Regions from separate parts of the Paenibacillus sp. RRE4 genome, predicted to be linked through region 2. Evidence: riboswitches for the same ligand, from Rfam matches in the RefSeq annotation. Region 2 holds a riboswitch; each other region holds the start of a gene.
What was found. A riboswitch is a leader RNA that binds a small molecule or an ion and turns the genes downstream of it on or off. The one in region 2 is predicted to bind cyclic di-AMP.
Positions count from the first base shown of each region.

Region 1: another riboswitch for cyclic di-AMP. It lies ahead of Q9R46_RS26565 (resuscitation-promoting factor); the one in region 2 lies ahead of Q9R46_RS02325 (hypothetical protein).
Region 3: another riboswitch for cyclic di-AMP. It lies ahead of Q9R46_RS11520 (3D domain-containing protein); the one in region 2 lies ahead of Q9R46_RS02325 (hypothetical protein).

Region 1 covers NZ_JAUZUT010000014.1:12,476-15,634, reverse strand. Annotated here, with positions in the region: gene Q9R46_RS26565 (resuscitation-promoting factor) at 149-1,333, opposite strand; cyclic di-AMP (ydaO/yuaA leader) riboswitch at 1,603-1,856, opposite strand; gene Q9R46_RS26560 (TatD family hydrolase) at 2,098-2,865, opposite strand.
Region 2 covers NZ_JAUZUT010000001.1:523,727-526,885, forward strand. Annotated here, with positions in the region: tRNA gene Q9R46_RS02315 (tRNA-Leu) at 1-77, shown strand, start outside; gene Q9R46_RS02320 (glutathione peroxidase) at 280-759, opposite strand; cyclic di-AMP (ydaO/yuaA leader) riboswitch at 1,138-1,313, shown strand; gene Q9R46_RS02325 (hypothetical protein) at 1,431-1,859, shown strand; gene Q9R46_RS02330 (HAD family hydrolase) at 2,017-2,715, shown strand; gene Q9R46_RS02335 (Nramp family divalent metal transporter) at 2,849-3,159, opposite strand, start outside.
Region 3 covers NZ_JAUZUT010000001.1:2,557,297-2,560,455, reverse strand. Annotated here, with positions in the region: gene Q9R46_RS11530 (ABC transporter permease subunit) at 1-150, shown strand, start outside; gene Q9R46_RS11525 (amino acid ABC transporter ATP-binding protein) at 137-859, shown strand; cyclic di-AMP (ydaO/yuaA leader) riboswitch at 1,045-1,241, shown strand; gene Q9R46_RS11520 (3D domain-containing protein) at 1,244-1,915, shown strand; gene Q9R46_RS11515 (polysaccharide deacetylase family protein) at 2,041-2,859, opposite strand; gene lpdD (prenylated flavin chaperone LpdD) at 3,013-3,159, shown strand, end outside.

The DNA of each region.
Region 1 (3,159 bases), on a different contig from region 2:
TTCTTCCTTTCTAACGCAAAAAGAAGAGGAATATCCTCTTCTCTGCCAAACGGCGGAGGAGACTGAATTCAGACTCCCCCGCCGCATATTCCGCATGAATCATTCATGCAACTATTTTATAGCATTCCCATTTCAAAGTAAAACGATTTTAGTTTGCTTCCGGCTTAACTGGACCAATCACATAGACCGTTTTGCCTTTTTTACGTCCGAAATTCAGGGCATGCTTCACACTGTCATAATAAACGTCAATTTTGTTGCCTTTAATAGCGCCGCCTGTATCTTCCGCACGACGGAAGCCTAGGCCCTCAATGTATACCCACCAGCCGATTGGAATGACCTTGGGATCAACTGCAATAGTGCGCCCCTCCGTTACACGAGTACCGGAAGCTGTTTTTGTACCAATACCTGGCTCTTCAGAAGAGTAGGCTGTCATCGATACATTTTTCAAAACTTTAGAGTATTTAAAAGAATTCCCGGAGACCGTAATCACCTTGCTGCCCGAGGCAGATGTTTTCTTCGAGTTCGTTGTTACAGCTTTTTTGGCAGTTGAAGTTTTGGCAGATACCAATTGAACCTCAGGTTCCTTCACAACCGGTTTAGCCTTCGTACCTACCGCGATCACTTTATCTACACGATTGGAGGCGACCGTTTTACCTACCACTTTTTTGGAGACGAGTTCTCCATCTTGAAATACCTTTTCGATATGTTGCACGATTGTGCCTTCCTTGCCTTTCACTACAACACGGTTATCCCCTTGGAACAAACTCGGGTCTGCCGTTTTCACAACCTTGTAAGCAATCGGTTGTTTCACATCCACTGTATGCTTTGTTACACGCACTACACGAATCTTCATATCCGCTTTAATTGCGGTTCCGAGCGCTGGATACACTTTATCATGATTTGCCACTTCAATTCCTGATTGCTGAATTACACCCTGTACCGATGAATCGGTTGTATAAAGAGTCTTGGTGTCTCCGTCTGCCGTGATTTTAACTGGAACGGCCCGCTCAATAATGATTCGGTCTCCGTCGGTAATCGCCCCATTCATGGGCATGGATACCTTGTCGTGAGGGCTGACTGTGATTGACTGCTCCTCCAGCATTTCCTGAAGCATTCCTGTACGAGTCTCTACCACTTGAGCTTTGCCGTCAATAACCAGTGAAACCTGCTTCCCGGCCTGACCGTAAACGACTAACAAGATCATGATTGCAAGCGCAATTGAGAATATCGCGATCAATGCCATTTGACGCAAGTTCTCATGCTTCCACCGCAACGCGAAAGACTTACTGGATGATCGTGACTCATGGGTCTCTTCTGGTTGGAATATGCCCACTTCTCCGTCCTCCTTCATAGCCTCGCCGTCTAAAGTAATGCATGATGTCTTTGACGCGACTATAACAATTTTTCTACAGAACGCAGATCAGAGATAATGATCGGTTCTGCACCATGAACCCCTCTTCGCAACATGATGTCATCCTCCTGAATATCTACCGTATGATGACAATATTTCTTTTATTCAAAACAAAAAAAGCCAAAGAAAGAGTGTAAGAGACCCTTTCGTGGCTTCCGAATGATTTTGAATATCGGAAATTCATGCACGAGGTTGCCTCTCTTTTTCCGCTTGCGAGGTTAGCTGTCGGGTTCGGGCGAAAGAGAGCCGCCCTATCTTAGGTCACCCGCTCATGGCGGACGCCCTTGAATTCACCCCGAGACCCAAAGAAGAAATCAAATACGGCTTCGCAGAACATTCCGCTGCTTTTGGGTCAGCGAACGATGCGCATCGGCTAGAATCACCGATGTTTAAGCCCTATTGGTTCCCCCGCTCTCCGTTAACGGAGACTCAGCGAGATTGATTCATGAAAGTAATGTTGTCTCATCGGAAAGTGTCCCTTTGTTCATCCCCCGAACATCTGTCCAATTTTCCGCGCAACAATTCACTGAAAAGATGATATCCTGTTTTGATGCATGTTGTAAAGCGTGGATCAAGTACGTTTTTCTAAATATTTGGTTAAAATATTGTAATATTCTGCAATTATTCGAAGCAAAGAGCAAATTAACTCTCTGTATCTCCCTTTTTCACCCGATTTACTCGTTTTCTTATTGAATCCCAAATCGTTCCATGGCATTTTTGGTGGTAATTGAAGCAATTTCCTCTACCGAAATGCCTTTAATTTCCGCAGCTGCTTCAGCAACCAGACGTACATGTGCTGTCTCATTTCGTTTTCCACGATAAGGATGAGGTGTCAGATACGGGGAGTCCGTTTCTAAGAAAAATCGATCCATCGGAACCTTGGCGAGCACTTCTTTCGGTTGCTTGGCATTTTTGAACGTGATCGGTCCTCCAAAGGACAGATGGAAGCCTAAATCCAGACACATTTTCGCCGTTTCCCAGCTACCGGAGAATGAATGCATCACACCTCCAACCTCACCAGCCTTCTCCTCACGTAAAATACGCACAATATCCTCATGAGCATCCCGATTATGGATGACAATGGGCATACTCAATTCACGTGCCAATGCAATTTGTTGTCGTAATACGCGGTGCTGTACCTCCTTAGGAGAAGTGTCCCAATGATAGTCTAGACCGATTTCGCCAATTGCTACCACTTTCTCATGTTTGCACAATGATGCAATCCATTCGAGATCACCCTCTTGCATCGTAATTGCATCCACCGGGTGCCAGCCTACAGCTGCGTGGATAAAATCATACGTTTCGGCCAGTTTCATCGTTGTTGGAATCGTCTCCCGATTAAAGCCAATATTAATCATGCGAGTCACTCCCGCCTGAACGGCCCGCTGAATCATGTCCTCTCGGTCTTCGTCGAATTGTGGTGCATCCAGATGAGTATGTGTGTCGAATAACATGCTTTCTCGTTCTCCCTTCATGTCGAAAGTCAAATGCCGAAGATTTGTTCATGGGAACTCCTCTTATTCTTGTACAAGAATTCTTTGCGTTTGAATTTCAAATTTATTTTTTTGCATCATTAAATGATTGGGACAAGCATCAATTTCAGTATTTTCAGTTTTAGCACTCAAGCTACTATATATAGAAGAAAAATAAAAAGTCAAATCAAAATCTGGCAAGGAAAGGCGTTAGAAACTGTATAATTACTCACTCGAATTACAAAATTATGTCGATCTACACATCCTCCCCATTAA
Region 2 (3,159 bases):
GTGGTGGAATGGCAGACACGCTATCTTGAGGGGGTAGTGGGCGTATGCCCGTGGAGGTTCGAGTCCTCTCGACCGCATTATATGAAGATTTACGAGAGAAGCTTTCCGTGATGGAGAGCTTTTTTTGTTTTCATATAGCAACAAGGGCGAATTATTCAGGATGAGGACATGTGTTAAAAGAGAGGACGCAAAAAAGCCGCCCAAAAGCTTGAGCAGTGTCTGGCTCTTTGCTTTATAGGTGGCTTGTTTTTGTTTATATGTTTGTTCGAAAATCTATATTTATTTGTTAATCAGCTTCTGAATATCCTCTTCGATTTTGTCCGGTGTAGTCTGCGGAGCATATCGTTTCACAACTTTACCATCCTGATCGACAAGGAATTTGGTAAAGTTCCATTTGATGGCTTTGGAGCCGAGCAAGCCTGGTGCTTCTTTGGAAATGTGTTGGAAGAGCGGATGAGCGCTTGAACCATTGACGTCAATTTTTTCAAACATCGGGAAGCTTACGCCATAATTCATCTGACAAAATTCAGCAATATCGTCGGAAGATCCTTTTTCCTGCGCGAATTGGTTGCTTGGGAATCCAAGCACTTCAAACGGAGCATCCTGGAATTTATCCTGAAGCTCTTGCAAGCCCTTGAATTGAGGGGTGAGACCGCACTGGCTTGCGGTATTCACAATTAACAACACTTTGCCGCGATATTGGGACATCTCAATCTCTTGTCCGCGAAGGGTGTTTACTTTGTAATCATAGACTGACATGGGAAACGCCTCCATCCTGTTATTCTTAATATGCTTATTATATTTTAAACAATTAAATAATGCAAAACTTATTTGGGATTATCGTTGTTATAACCATTCGCTTTCTGGACTCAAAAATGGACGAAAAAACCATGAATCAATTTTTGTACGGTTGAGAATTAGATAGCTTGGAAGAGGAGGATAGCGTATAAGCTCATTGTAAGCGTTATTATCATAGGTTATTGCCGGAAATCTGGCGATTCGGTGATCTGTATGCACTTTACATGATCATGGTACGGGTGTATGATTCATAGCGTAATTTGAATTTTAATTAAATTGTACCTGAAAAACGAAACAAACGATAATATCGATCGGTCTTATACTCAAGATTTACGAACGATGTTTTAATCGCTGAGTTTCCATTCATTGTGGATGGAAAACGGGGGAACCAACAGAATGGGCTGTATGACAGCAGCGGACATTCATGGGGTGAATTTTTCGGTGAAAGCCGGAAATAGGGCGACTCTCGCGCCCGAATCCGTCAGCTAACCTCGTAAGCGTTAAAGGGAGAGGCAACAAACCGCACGCTGGTTCATGGCGCTTTCGTCATGGATTATTTAAGAAGCGTTTCGGAGGCCTTGGTCCCCACGCTTCTTTTTTGTTGTCTTTTCACGCCAAGGGAGGAACGAAGAATGGATAAAGAGATGATTTTGGTAACCGCTCCAAATGAAGCAGGACGTAAATTTGTGAAATTGCTGATGTATAAAAAAATGCCATTTGCCGTTCTGACGAACAGTGCTGATGAGGAGCGCAAACTTCGCCGTCTTGGCGTAGAACACGTCATCCGTATGAATACAGCAGCTGCTGAGAAATGGTTTTTGCCGCAAGGCAGTGTAGGCAATGTATTTATTTTTGAGAACAGTCTGAACTTGACATGCCGCTATCTTCAAATTTGTCGCTCATGGACATCGAAGTCTTTGTGTGTGATCACGGAGCAGAGCCATCCTAAAGGGATTTATCGTGGAATGGGAGCGGATAAAATTGTCTATTCATTGAATGGAGAAGTCGGGTTCCTTCTTAATAGTTGCAATAAACCTGAAGCTGAAGTAAGCAGCTTGTGATTGACATTGATCCAAGGTAAGACGCCTGTTATAATTGCAGGTATAGACTAACGGAATTTGAGGAGACTCATGCTTGTCGTGGGTCTTCTTTTTTTATGGAAACAGTACGGTAGTATAGAAGCGAGGGATAACCTGCAGCTTACGAGGAGGAATCAGCGTGCCGGATATTGCCGGATTGAAGTGGTTGTTTTTTGATGTGGGGGATACGCTGGTGGATGAATGGGAGCCAGTAGATGATATTATTGGGCAGTTCGTTCGGGAGGCGAATGATTACGGCTATCCAGTAAAGATCGAGGCGGTAAGAGAACTGTTTGCTACCTGTTACCGTAATTATGAACAGTGGCCCATGAAAGTAGCCATACGTACATATATTCATGATGAAAATCACCGCACTCTGATTCAGGAGAAGCTGAAATTTCATAAAGAACTGGAGCAACCGTTTCCTTCTGCAACCAAGGTGCTTGAACAGCTTTCGCATCACTATCGTATTGGCATCATCGCCAATCAGAGCCCTGGGACTGAAGCAAGGCTGGAGAGCTACGGACTTCGTAAATATGTCCATGTTCTGGCCTGTTCGGCAGAAGAAGGGGTGTCCAAGCCTGATCCGGAGTTGTATGCGGTTGCTCTGAAGCAGGCTGATTGCGCGCCCGAAGAAGCGGTTATGATTGGCGATCGAATCGATAATGATATTATGCCAGCACGTAGTTTAGGTTTACGCACCATTCGTATTTTGCAAGGGTACGGAAGGTTCCAGCCAGAGCTTTCGGATGCCGAGCGTGCAGACTGGACGGTGGAGTCCCTGGATGAACTGCTGCCGCTACTCATACCTGATGAGGATGCAGGTAAATCTATATGAGTCTTAGGTTAGACTATGTGGGATTAGATTGCAGGTATATGTAGATCGGAAGTATATCAATATAAAGACACAAAGAAGGCCGATTTGCGTTGGGATCAATACCAACAGCGAATCGGCCTTTTTATATAGAAGCTTAGAACAGCATGAAGGTCTGGATGATTAAATACACATTCAGGACAACGATGATAGCGGCAATAGTCCAAGAGACGATTTTGAGCCATAGTTTGTTTGCAAAAGGCCCCATGCTTTTTTTGTCACTTGTGAACATCACAAGTGGGATGACGGCGAACGGCAGTTGCAGAGACAGGATGACCTGACTTAAGATCAGTAACTCTTCTGTGCCGCGCTCACCGGCAATCGCAGTGACGATGACAGCAGGGATGATCGCAATCAGTCGGGTAACCAGTCTACGCAACCATGCCGGGATACGGATATTGAGGAAGC
Region 3 (3,159 bases), 2.0 Mb from region 2:
ATGTATCAAGCAAGTGTAGTCAAAAATCTTACGTTCCAGGGTCTGAACCCGTTCATTATTGCGGCAGCGATTTACTTTGTGATGACATTTATTCTGTCCAAGCTGCTCGGACGATTGGAAAGGAAGTTGGGTGCAAGTGATAGACGTTAGACAATTACACAAATCATATGGTAAAAATGATGTTCTGAAGGGCATTGACGTAACGATTGGCAAAGGTGAGGTCGTTGTAGTTATTGGTCCTTCGGGTTCGGGAAAAAGTACATTTCTGCGCTGTCTGAATCTGCTGGAACAACCTTCATCGGGACAGATCGATTTCGAAGGTGTTTCAATTACCGATCCCAAGCATAACATTAATGCTACACGTGAAAAGATGGGCATGGTGTTCCAGCATTTTAATCTGTTTCCTCATAAAACGGTGCAGCAAAACATCACGATTGCTCCAATCAAAGTGAAGAAACAATCCACGGATGAGGCTAACAAAATTGCCGAGGATCTTCTGAAGACAGTCGGTTTGGCGGACAAAAAAGATGTATATCCGAACCAGCTGTCCGGTGGTCAAAAGCAACGGATTGCGATTGCAAGAGCGCTCGCGATGCAGCCGCATGTAATGTTGTTTGACGAGCCAACATCGGCCCTTGATCCGGAGATGGTCGGAGAGGTATTGGAAATCATGAAACGTCTTGCTGAAGGCGGAATGACGATGGTCATTGTAACACATGAGATGGGTTTTGCGCGTGAGGTGGGAGACCGCATTCTGTTTATGGACGGCGGTGTCATCGTTGAGGAAGGTACCCCGGATGAAGTGTTCGGGGCGCCAAAACATCCGCGTACTCGAGACTTTCTTGCAAAAGTACTTTAATTCATGCCATGCTGTATTTAGAATCAAATGAATAACGGCGTTATCGGATCGAAAGGTCCGGTAACGTTTTTTTGTTGTTTGCGGAAAAGGTAGAACCTAAAAAGTAACTTTTCTGTTACCTGTAAAATGAATTAAAACGCCAAATGGAAACATTTACTACAGCTTAAGGTTACAAAATTGTGATATATTCAAGACTGCCGAAACTTCCGAAGCGGAAGTGCGGGGGACGTAACAATGCAGACATAGTTAATGATTTGAGAAATATGCTGCTTGGGGTGAATTAGGAATACATAATGCTTCAGCATGTCACGTACAGCCTATAGGGTGGGTTCCTCCATCCGAATCCGACAACTAACTTCGCAGGCATCATGAGGGAGGAAGACCATGTATAACAAGAAACGTTTAGCCAAAACAGCCATTGCACTACTGACATCCATTCTATTCATTCAAGCCGTTCCGGCTCACGCGGATTCCGTTCATGTGGCCAAAGAAGGGGACACCTTTTTCACCTTATCCAAGCAATACGGCGTTGATATGAACACATTAATTAAAACGAATAAAGGCATCTCACCATATAACATCTATGGTGGTTTGAAAATTACAATCCCGGGTAACGAAAACAAAGTAGAAGCGGCACCGGTTCAAGCGAAGTCGCAGGAAAAAACGGTTACTGCCGCAAGCCTAGACGTGAATACAGATAATAAAGTGGTGCAGGCTTGGGGGAAAACATTCGACTACAGCAAAACGCTGAGTGTTAAAGCAACAGCGTATTCCGCAGATGCTTCCGAAAATGGTGGATGGGGCGCCGTTGATTATTTTGGAAATCCGCTCGAACTCGGCACGATCGCGGTGGATCCCAAGGTTATCCCTTTTGGAACAAAGGTATTGGTGACAGGGCATACACACCCTGGATTGCCGAAACAGGCTTTCGTAGCAACGGCTTTGGATGCAGGTAGCGCGATTAAAGGAAATCGCATTGACATCTTTATCCCTGGGAGCAAACAGTTCGTTAGCTCATTTGGTTTTCAGGATATTGAGTTGTACATTTTAAAATAAAGCTTAAACCCTCCCATCTATGAATGTGGGATCATAAGTTGAATGGAGTATTAATAAACAGGGTGTTCTTGCATCATCAGGATGGGCTAATTCATGATGACGTAGAGGAACACCCTGTTTTTCATTTATTGTTTCTCTTTTGGCAGTTTAAGCATCTCGTCCAAGGTAACTAATTCATACCCTCGGTTTCGCAATTCTTCAATAACCTCAGGCAAAGCCTCTACCGTACCTTTCAGGTTTGAACCTGTGCCGCCGCCAGCGTGCTGTAATACGATGGAACCGGGTTTCACCGCGGAGAGAATATTTTCTTTTACTTTTTCCTTGGATAGTCCTTTCCAATCGAGGGAATCCACGTTCCAGTTCACGATGCTGTAATGCTGTTTTGCAGCCCATCGCAACTGCTCCTCGTTAATGTCCCCGTACGGAGGGCGAATCATTTTGGGCGTATAACCTGTCAGGCGGTGAATAATATCGCCGGTATGTAAAATTTGTTTGCGAAAGGCGTTCATCGATAACTTACTGAATTCAGGATGATTGTAGCTGTGATTACCGACAATATGGCCTTCTTTCACCATCCGTTTTACCAAATCCGGGTGTTTCTCCGCACGATTGCCGACAACAAAAAACGTTGCACGAACCTTGTATTTTTTTAATACATCAAGTACCCGCGGCGTAAATCTTGGATCAGGTACATCATCAAAAGTCAGCGCAACTTGTTTGGTGGAAGGGCCATTGGTTTTGAACGTATCCGCGTATTTCTGACGAAGTTGACCTAGAGTCAACCGTTCTTCTTTAACATCTGAGCCAGACGCCGGTGTATCACTGAGGGTTGAAGAAGGTTCCTCAGATGAAGCAGCAGACACAGGCGCAGGGGCTAAAGGAGCTGTATAAACCCCAGAACATATAATAGTAACGAGTGCGAGCATGACGAGGCGCATTCGCATGTTAACGGCCTCCTTTTCCAAAATTGCGTTCTCTATGGTATGCCCGTTGTCTGTTTCTTTTATGCATGTGTGAGAAGTTTCATTGCATCATCAGGTCATGAAAGCCATAATTCCACCATATATAACATAAAGAGAAGGATAGGTGGAGAGACGATGAGTACATATGATTTGAAATCCATTCGTTTAGAGGTTTTTGAGGCAGGACAGGACAAGGTATTTCTGATTACGGGTGGTAAAGCTCATATTGGGGCTGTAGCTACATTCTATGTTGACCATGATCGGGTTAGTGGAACGACGGTG